One region of the Ruegeria sp. ABV4_181 genome, then DNA from elsewhere that is predicted to be linked to it. Evidence: riboswitches for the same ligand, from Rfam matches in the RefSeq annotation. Region 1 holds a riboswitch; each other region holds the start of a gene.

Region 1 (2,192 bases):
CCCGGCCTTCGCGGTGCTTCTGTTCCCGGCTGTCGGCGTGCTTGGCGTGGCGTGGTTTCGCATCACTTCGGCCGCGTTGATATTCGCGCCGATGACCAAGCCGTGGCGCACATTCAGGATGGCGACCAGATCACAGAGGTGTCTGCTGGTCGCGCTCGGCCTGTGTCTGGCAGTGATGAACTGTGCCTTCTACCTTGCGCTGGATCGGCTGCCGATCGCGCTGGTGGCTGCAATCGAATTTACCGGGACAGTCGGCATTGCGCTGTGGGGGCTTCGCACGGGGCGCAATGTTATCGCGTTCGGTTGCGTGGTCGCAGGGGTGGCGCTTTTGATCGACGTGCCGGCACTGTTTGCGGCGGACGGTTCCCTGCGAGACACGGACCTTGTTGGTTTGTTCTGGGCGGTTCTGAACGGCGCGCTTTTTGTTCTTTATGTCATCCTGGGGCACAGGATTTCGCAAGGTGGAGCCTCTGGCGGGGTTGAGAGCCTCGGCGCTGCGATGTCGGTTGCGTTCCTTTTTGTGTTCCCGATCGGGTTTTTGCAGGCGCTTGAAGCCTTTGGTGCACCCTTGCTTGTGCTGGCCGGGATAGGGGTCGGGTTGTGTTCCTCGGTCATTCCCTATGTCTGTGATCAGCTTGCCATGGCACGCCTGCCGCGTGCCAGCTTTGCTCTGTTGCTGGCCTTGCTGCCGGCGTCGGCAGCGATCATCGGTGTCGTTGTCCTGCGGCAAATTCCTGATCCGGCTGATGTGCTGGGGGTGGTTCTTGTGATGGCAGGCGTTGCCATTCACGCACCCGCGACGGTGACTGAACCCGCCAAACAAGGGGGCGGCGGCAAGTCGGTTCAGTCAGGTTTGCGTACGCAGCAGTCAAGCCGTGCGTCGTGCCGGGCCTGATCCGCTCAAATGGCGCCGGGCCCGCGTTCCTGCGGTTCAATTCCGTATTGACGCATTCCCGGAATTCATGCACTCAAACCCCGGATGGTTCCCGATGGTGCGCCCAAGGGATGAAAAGGGAATACGGTGCGGTTTGCCTTTCGGCGCCAATTCCGTAACTGCCCCCGCAACTGTAAGCGGTGAGCGACGCCAAACACCCACTGGCCCTCTGGGCCGGGAAGGATGGCCAAGCATCGACCCGCAAGTCAGGAGACCTGCCATCATATGTTCAACCAACCCGGGGCGGGGCGTCCTGGAAGGAGGCTTTGATGACACGTCTGTTGCGTGTTTACAGATCCGGCACCTTCTGTCCGCGCTTGCGACCAAGCGGAGCGGGCAATGCCAAAGTCTTCTGATCATGTTCTTCTGATTTGTGCGACCTGTCAGGGCACAATGACGGTCGATGCGCTGCGCGACGTCCTGTCAGCCAGACTGCCTTCGGGCTTTGCAATCCGCACCGTCGATTGCATGGCGGGCTGTGCGCAGCCAACGACCGTCGGATTTCAGGCGGTGGGCAAAGCGCAGTATCTCTTCGGTGGCATTCGGACCCTTCCCGAAGATGAGGCGTTGGCGGAGTTCGCACACCAGTACCGGAACAGCGCCGATGGGTGGACCAATGCCACCGACAGACCGCGCCCGCTGTTCACAAAAACACTTTCCCGAATACCGCGAATTGAATTGGGGGAACCTTCATGACGACCTCTGCCTTTCTTGTTGCGCGTGATCTCGAATTTTACGCGCTGAATGGTGATGTTCTGCTGCAAGGCGCGTCATTTGAACTGGACGAAGGGGCTATTCTGGCAATTGCCGGGCCGAACGGGGCAGGGAAAACCACGTTGCTGAACCTTTTGTGCGGCGCGGCGGATTTTGCACTGGGCGACGTGCTGGTCAGGGGGCGAAGCCTGAAACAGATGTCCGCCACCGAGCGCGCCCGCATGATAGCCGTCGTCAGTCAGCAGGAAATGCCGGATGGGCGGCTGTTATTGCGGGATTACGTCGCTCTGGGTCAGATTCCCATCCGCGCGGATCGCTCGGCCAAGGCGCATACTGCCGAGCTTGAACGGATTCTGCACCTGACCGGGCTGGGCAGGTTGTCCGACAAACGGATGGCGATGCTGTCAGGCGGTGAGCGACAGCGCGCGCATATCGCGCGGGCGCTGGCGCAGAACCCCTCGCTGCTGTTTCTGGACGAACCCACCAACCACCTGGATCCGGACGCAAAGGGGCGGATGCTGTCGCTGGTCGCGGAACTGGGCAT
Region 2 (2,192 bases), 3.2 Mb from region 1:
GACCTGAATCTGCCCGCTCTGGCAGATCCGGATGCGACGACCGTGGTATTCATGGGCAAACGCACGTTTCCTTTGCTGGTCGAAGCCCTGCACGCCCATGGCCTGCCGCTGGAGACGCCCGCGCTGATGGCCGAATCCGTCTCGACCCCCGATCAGACGCTGCATCGCGCGACCGTTGGCGCGCTGTCGGAAAAGCTGAGCGCCGAAGTCGGTACGGCCCCGGCCCTGATCCTCTACGGTCCGCTGGCAGAGTTCGACGATGTTTGACCTGACCCTGATCGGCATTGGCACCGGCAATCCCGACCACGTGACCTTTCAGGGCGCGAATGCCATCCGGTCCGCGGATCTGATCCTGATCCCGCGCAAGGGCGAGAACAAAGCCGATCTGGCCGGGCTGCGGGAAAAGATCATTACCGAGGTAACGGATACGCCGCCCAGGATCGAATATTTCGACATTCCAAAACGCCGCTCGGACGATGGCTATCTGCGCGGCGTGGACGAATGGCACGATGCGATTGCCCTGCGCTGGCAGGCGGCCATCGCGGACCACCCGCAAGCCCGTCATGTCGCCCTGCTGATCTGGGGCGACCCGTCGCTGTATGACAGTTCCCTTCGAATCGCGGCACGGCTGAAGCCGCAGCCCGAAACACGCGTGATCCCCGGCATTACCGCCCTGCAGGCGCTGACCGCGGCGCATGCGATTCCGATCAACGATCTTGGCGCGCCCTATACTGTCACGACAGGCCGCCGCATCCGCGACGACGGCTGGCCGGTTGGCACCTCGAAAGTGGCTGTGATGCTGGATGGCGAATGCTCGTTTCAGAAACTGGACATGGCGGATTATGACATCTGGTGGGGCGCCTATGTGGGCATGCAGGAGGAAATCCTGATCCAAGGCCCTCTGGCCGATGTCGCCGGGCAGATTCTGGAAACCCGGGAGCGGGCGAGATCAGATCACGGATGGATCATGGATATCTATTTGCTGAAAAAGCGCGGGAACTGACCAAAAAGGTCGTAAATGACGATTGCGCCACCGCCGCCATAACGGCTAAATGGAAACGTCTGGTCCTGCCGGAGACATCCGGATGCTAAGAGGGAATTTGGTGCGACTGCCCCGGCAGTCAATTCCAGAGCCGCCCCCGCGACTGTAAGCGGAGAGCCCCTGTTCAACCAGCCACTCCTGATTTCAGGGGGAAGGCGAACAGAGGCACCGACCCGCAAGCCAGGAGACCTGCCAGGCGAAAAACGAAACACCGGCCGTCGGGTGCGGCGGCAGAGGAGAACAAATGATGGCAACACAAACAAAAACAGCATCCGCCGCGCGCACAGGCTTCGTTCCGGTCATGTTCGCAGTGGTTCTGGGTCTGGGTATCATCACGCTGACCGGTCACGTTCAGGCCGCGGCGCTGCATGATGCGGCGCATGACGTGCGTCACGCGACCGGCTTCCCCTGCCACTGAGACCATGTTCAGTCGTATTCTGACCAGCGCGTTGTTCGCTGGTGCTGCAGCGGGGCTGATAGCCGCCTTGCTGCAGTTGGTCTTTGTGCAACCTGTTTTGCTGCACGCCGAGCTTTATGAGTCCGGTGAACTGGTGCATTTCGGGGCCGAGGCCGTTTCCGCCCATCCCGAACTGCCGGGCATGTTCTCGGAACTGACCCGTGACGCGCTGAGCGTCATCTTCACCATGCTGACCTATACCGGCTATGCGCTGGTGATGGTCGCGCTGATGTCGGTGGCCGAAGGTCAGGGACACAGGATTGATGGCCGCACCGGCGTTCTGTGGGGTCTGGCCGGATTCATCGCATTCCATCTTGCCCCCGGTTTCACGCTTGCCCCCGAAGTGCCCGGCGTAGCCGCGGCCGACGTCTATGTTCGGCAGGTCTGGTGGTTTGCAACCGTTGCAGCCGCGCTCGTCGCCCTTTGGCTGATCGCCTTTGGCGGCAACCTGATCAGCTACGCCATCGCCGCGGCCCTGCTGCTGGCCCCGCACCTGATCGGTGCCCCCGAACCGGATGTGTTCACCGGGCCGGTCCCGACCGAGATTGGCGCCCTATTCGCGGCGCGTGCCTTTGGCATCGGTCTGGTGGCCTGGGTTCTGGTCGGTGCGTTTGCCGGCTATTTCTGGCAGAGCGAAGGCAAGCGCGTCGAAGCGACGGCCTGATTATCGAACATCAAAACACACCGGGTCCC
Region 3 (2,192 bases), 3.1 Mb from region 1:
CATGAGCTTGGATTGACCCAGACGGCGGTGTCTCTGCATATCCGGTCTCTGGAAGCGGAACTGGGGCAAAAACTGTTCACCAGAAACGCGCGGCGGCTGGAGCTGACCGAACTGGGGCAGTCCTATTCCATGACGGTGCGGCGCGCGCTTGGCGACATCGTCCTGTCGACGAACAGCCTGTTCGGCCCGGCCTCCCGTCAGACGCTGACGGTAAGAGCGGCGATTTCGACTGCGACCTACTGGGTTGCGGCGGAACTGCCGGACTTCACCACCCGGCACCCGGGCATTCCGGTTCGGCTGGTGTCGCATATCTGGAACGACAGTATCGCGCCCAATGATGTGGACGTCGAAATTCGCCTCGGCTACGGCGACTGGCCGGGCGTAAAATCCGAGAAGCTGACGGCGGAAAGACTGGTGCCGGTGTGCCGGGCCGATGCCGGGGCTCCCGCCCTCGGCACGATTGGCGACGGCCCGTTGATTCACATCCTGGGATATGAGGACAACTGGGCGCGTTATTTCCAGGCCAATGGCATTTCCCCTTCGGACCGGTCACCCCGGCATTCGGTGGATACAACGGTGGCGGCGCTGCAACTTGTCATGGCGGGCGCGGGCTACGCCACAATTCTTGAACGGTTTGCCCGAAATGCAATCCGGCAAGGTGCGCCGATCGCGATTGCTGGTCCGGCGATTCCCTTTGCCCAGTCACATTACCTGATCACCGCACAGGGGGCTGCGCATCAGACAGCGGCGGCCGGATTGTTTTGCGCCTGGTTGCGGGATCGGCTGGGTACGGATGCCGCTGACTGACATTGGCAGGTCGCTTTTCCGACCTTGAGCATTTCGACACCTTGCTGATGCTTGACAACCCCCCTGCCCGTGCCGCATGTCCCTTGCGTTGGTGTCCTCGTAAGAGGATGAAAAGGGAATGCGTCAGCGGTACTCCGTCAAACGCAGCCGCCCCCGCGACCGTGACCGGAGAGGGTGCCCAATGCCACTGGCCCGCAAGGCCGGGAAGGCGGGACATCTGCCAGAGCGAAGCCTCTGACATCCGCAAGCCGGGAGACCTGCCAGCACCCGAAGATGTAACCGGACGGGGTGTTCCGGTGTCGGGTCCATGTGCAGACGCGTGGCCCGCATGAAACCCCGTCCCCCGCGAAGAGGATTTGGGGGGATGAGAGACATGACCGAGACCGCACCTGTCGAGTTGCTGGTCTGCACCACTTGCCGTCGTGGGCTGCCCATCGAAGATGACGCGCAGCGACCCGGCACCCTGCTGCACAAGGCACTTGAACAGGCTGATCTGCCCGAAGGCGTAGACCTGAAACCGGTCGAATGCCTGTCGAACTGCGATCAGGGCTGTTCCGTCGTGTTGCGCGGTGGCCCCGCACGCTGGACCTTTGTCTATGAGAACCTGAACGAAACCGACCACGTCGAAACCATCGTTGAGGGCGTCACCAAGTACCTCGCGACCCAGGATGGTCTGGTCAAATGGCGCGAGCGCCCCGAACATTTCCGCAAAAACTGTGCGGCCCGCATTCCCCCGATTGGAGCCCTGAAATGAGCACTCTTGAGAAACTTCCCGTCACTGTGATCACCGGCTTTCTGGGCTCGGGCAAGACCACGCTGGTCAGGCACCTGATGCAGAACCCGCAGGGCAAGCGTCTGGCCGTCGTGGTCAACGAATTTGGCGATGTGGGTGTCGATGGCGACATCCTCAAGTCCTGCGCCATTCCCGACTGCCCGGCGGAAAACATCATGGAGCTGGCCAATGGCTGTATCTGCTGCACCGTGGCCGACGACTTCATCCCGACCATTGAGGCGCTGATGGCGCTGGAGCCACGGCCCGATCACATCCTGATCGAAACCTCGGGCCTCGCCCTGCCCAAGCCGCTGCTGAAGGCGTTCGACTGGCCCGATATCCGTTCGAAAATCACTGTGGACGGCGTGATCGCGCTGGCCGATGCCGAAGCCGTGGCCGCCGGTCGGTTTGCGCCGGATGTCGAGGCGGTGGACGCCCAGCGTCTGGCCGACGACTCGATTGACCACGAAACGCCTCTGTCCGAGGTATTCGAGGATCAGATTTCCTGCGCCGACATCATCCTGCTGACCAAGCCCGATCTGGCGGGTCCGGAAGGTGTGGCCAAGGCCAAGGCCGTCATCGCCGCCGAAGCGCCCCGCCCGCTACCTGTGGT
Region 4 (2,192 bases), 1.0 Mb from region 1:
CCCGGGCGGCAGGCATGTCGGTCAAAGCCCAGTCCGCCATCGTTGCCTGCGCCTTGTTCAATGGTCCGCGCAGCGAATGGCCAAAATCGCGGTAATCGTAGGTCAGGCAGGCCATGCCCTGTTCGGCCGCCAGCCAATGAGCAAAATGCTTGTAATAGTCCCGCGGCACGCCCGTCGCGCCATGGATGACAACCGCCACACTGGGTTCGGCCACGGGAAGGTATAACCGCGCCGACAGCATGGCCGGGCCGGCGGGAAACTGAAAATCCTCAGTCAACACAGCCTGCGAGTTGTCTAGCATGGTGCCCTCATCCACGATCTGAACCGTTCAGTTCAGCGAATTCAGTCGGCATCTTTTCCCCCGGCGAGTCAAGACCGATCAAGGATGACCCTGCGTCCGCCTGATCCCTGACACAGCCCGCTTGACTCGACCCGCCGGCACCCGCTAGCGATGACGTGATGGTTCTCGTCCCCGGTCACGGGGCGGGATGAAAAGGGAACACGGTGCGGTTCTGCCCGGACAACCGGAACGGACCAAGGCCGCGACTGCCCCCGCAACTGTAAGCGGCGAGCAATGCCGGAACACCACTGGCCGAAAGGCTGGGAAGGTCGGCAAAGCGATGACCCGCAAGTCAGGAGACCTGCCATCGAACCGAAACCGAAACTCGGGCGGGGTGTCCGGGACAGGCCGTCAGCACGCTGTCATACCTGACCCACGCCCCCCGTCCCACGCGCGGAGGGCGCAACATGATGTGGAAGACAAAAACGCACGAATACACCGCAACCGTGTGTCAGCGAACCGGCCAGACCTGCCCGGCGCTGGCCCGCATGGCCCGGGCCATTGCGCAAGCGATGGAAAGTGCCGCACCAGCGACGACGCCGGATTTTGAGATCGAAGGCAGCAGCGAACTGACCCACTGCGCGCAGGGCTGCAACGCCCGGTTCCGGGCGCGGGCAAAACAGATCAGGGTGTTCTGCGACACAGATGCCGAAACCCCGATCGAAACGTTGGATGACTACGCCGAGATGATGTTCGGCACCGCGATCCCGGCGCTTCCTGCGGCACTTATGGCCAACCCGCCCTGCGCCATGCTCGAAGTGTCGGCACTGGCGCCGCAACCGGTCGCTCAAACCGCCGGGCAGATCGCGCTCTGAGGCCGGGCCGGAATCAAGGCAGGGCTGCCTGCGCGGCCCAGTCCAACTGGCCATCCGTTTCGACGGCACAAGGCCGCACGGCGCGCAGGCGTTTCAATGCCGTTTCGGTGGGTTCGCCCATTTCGACCATGATGCGCAAAGCAATCATGCCGGACCGGCCGCATCCGCCGCGGCAATGCGCCAGAACCCTGCCGCCGCGGGACAGAATCTGTTTGACGGACGCGCCGACCTCTTCCCACAACATCTAGGTTCGCAATGGCGGCGCACCGAAATCTTCAACCGGCAAATGCACCCATCTTATCGCGTGGTCCCGCAGATCCCGGCCAAATCCGCCGGCTCCGCCCTGCGCCATTTCGCGTTCGGTTGTCATGGAGATCACCAGATCGGGCCGCCATTCGCGGATCACCTCACGATCACGCGCATAGGTTCCGTCGCGCCCCGGCATCTGCGTCAGCGCAACCAATCCGTTTCCCACCGGCAAGGCATGGATTGCGAACCGAGGCATAAGACGCGTCCTTTCCGGAAAACCGGTCTTTCAACAACTTCCGCACTTCTATGACGCGCAAGCCGCATTGCAAACCGAATTTCGCAAGCGCGCTGTGGACGCGGGCGGCGGGGGTCACTACGCTGCATCCCTGAACCGAATCCGACAGAGCAGACATGACCGACACGCCCAGCCCCGCCTATCAGGTTCTCGCCCGCAAGTACCGCCCCGAAACCTTTGCCGATCTGGTGGGACAGGACGCAATGGTGCGCACGCTGAAAAACGCGTTCGAAGCGGACCGGATCGCGCAGGCCTTCATCATGACCGGCATTCGCGGCACCGGTAAGACCACCACCGCGCGGATCATCGCCAAAGGCATGAACTGCATCGGCCCCGATGGCGAAGGCGGTCCCACGACCGAACCCTGCGGGCAGTGCGAGCACTGCGTGGCGATCATGGAGGGCCGCCATGTCGACGTGATGGAGATGGACGCCGCCAGCCGGACCGGTGTGAACGATATCCGCGAGATCATCGACAGTGTCCGCTATCGCGC

The links. Region 1 has a riboswitch for cobalamin ahead of ACXAC3_RS00135 (DUF1636 family protein). Riboswitches for the same ligand answer to the same signal wherever they lie in the genome.
Region 2: linked by a shared signal. The riboswitch ahead of ACXAC3_RS15825 (CbtB domain-containing protein) and the one ahead of ACXAC3_RS00135 (DUF1636 family protein) in region 1 are both predicted to bind cobalamin.
Region 3: linked by a shared signal. The riboswitch ahead of ACXAC3_RS15755 (DUF1636 family protein) and the one ahead of ACXAC3_RS00135 (DUF1636 family protein) in region 1 are both predicted to bind cobalamin.
Region 4: linked by a shared signal. The riboswitch ahead of ACXAC3_RS05350 (hypothetical protein) and the one ahead of ACXAC3_RS00135 (DUF1636 family protein) in region 1 are both predicted to bind cobalamin.

What each region holds. Positions count from the first base shown of each region.
Region 1 is NZ_JBSWTI010000002.1:25,370-27,561, reverse strand. It holds gene ACXAC3_RS00140 (EamA family transporter) at 1-895, shown strand, start outside; cobalamin riboswitch at 964-1,171, shown strand; gene ACXAC3_RS00135 (DUF1636 family protein) at 1,274-1,630, shown strand; gene ACXAC3_RS00130 (ABC transporter ATP-binding protein) at 1,627-2,192, shown strand, end outside.
Region 2 is NZ_JBSWTI010000002.1:3,183,432-3,185,623, forward strand. It holds gene cobA (uroporphyrinogen-III C-methyltransferase) at 1-267, shown strand, start outside; gene cobF (precorrin-6A synthase (deacetylating)) at 260-1,003, shown strand; cobalamin riboswitch at 1,047-1,253, shown strand; gene ACXAC3_RS15825 (CbtB domain-containing protein) at 1,290-1,460, shown strand; gene ACXAC3_RS15830 (CbtA family protein) at 1,465-2,163, shown strand.
Region 3 is NZ_JBSWTI010000002.1:3,169,449-3,171,640, forward strand. It holds gene ACXAC3_RS15750 (LysR substrate-binding domain-containing protein) at 1-807, shown strand, start outside; cobalamin riboswitch at 880-1,086, shown strand; gene ACXAC3_RS15755 (DUF1636 family protein) at 1,181-1,561, shown strand; gene cobW (cobalamin biosynthesis protein CobW) at 1,558-2,192, shown strand, end outside.
Region 4 is NZ_JBSWTI010000002.1:1,065,168-1,067,359, reverse strand. It holds gene ACXAC3_RS05355 (alpha/beta hydrolase family protein) at 1-301, opposite strand, end outside; cobalamin riboswitch at 444-663, shown strand; gene ACXAC3_RS05350 (hypothetical protein) at 748-1,155, shown strand; gene ACXAC3_RS05345 (protein-tyrosine phosphatase family protein) at 1,169-1,399, opposite strand; gene ACXAC3_RS05340 (hypothetical protein) at 1,400-1,660, opposite strand; gene ACXAC3_RS05335 (DNA polymerase III subunit gamma/tau) at 1,816-2,192, shown strand, end outside.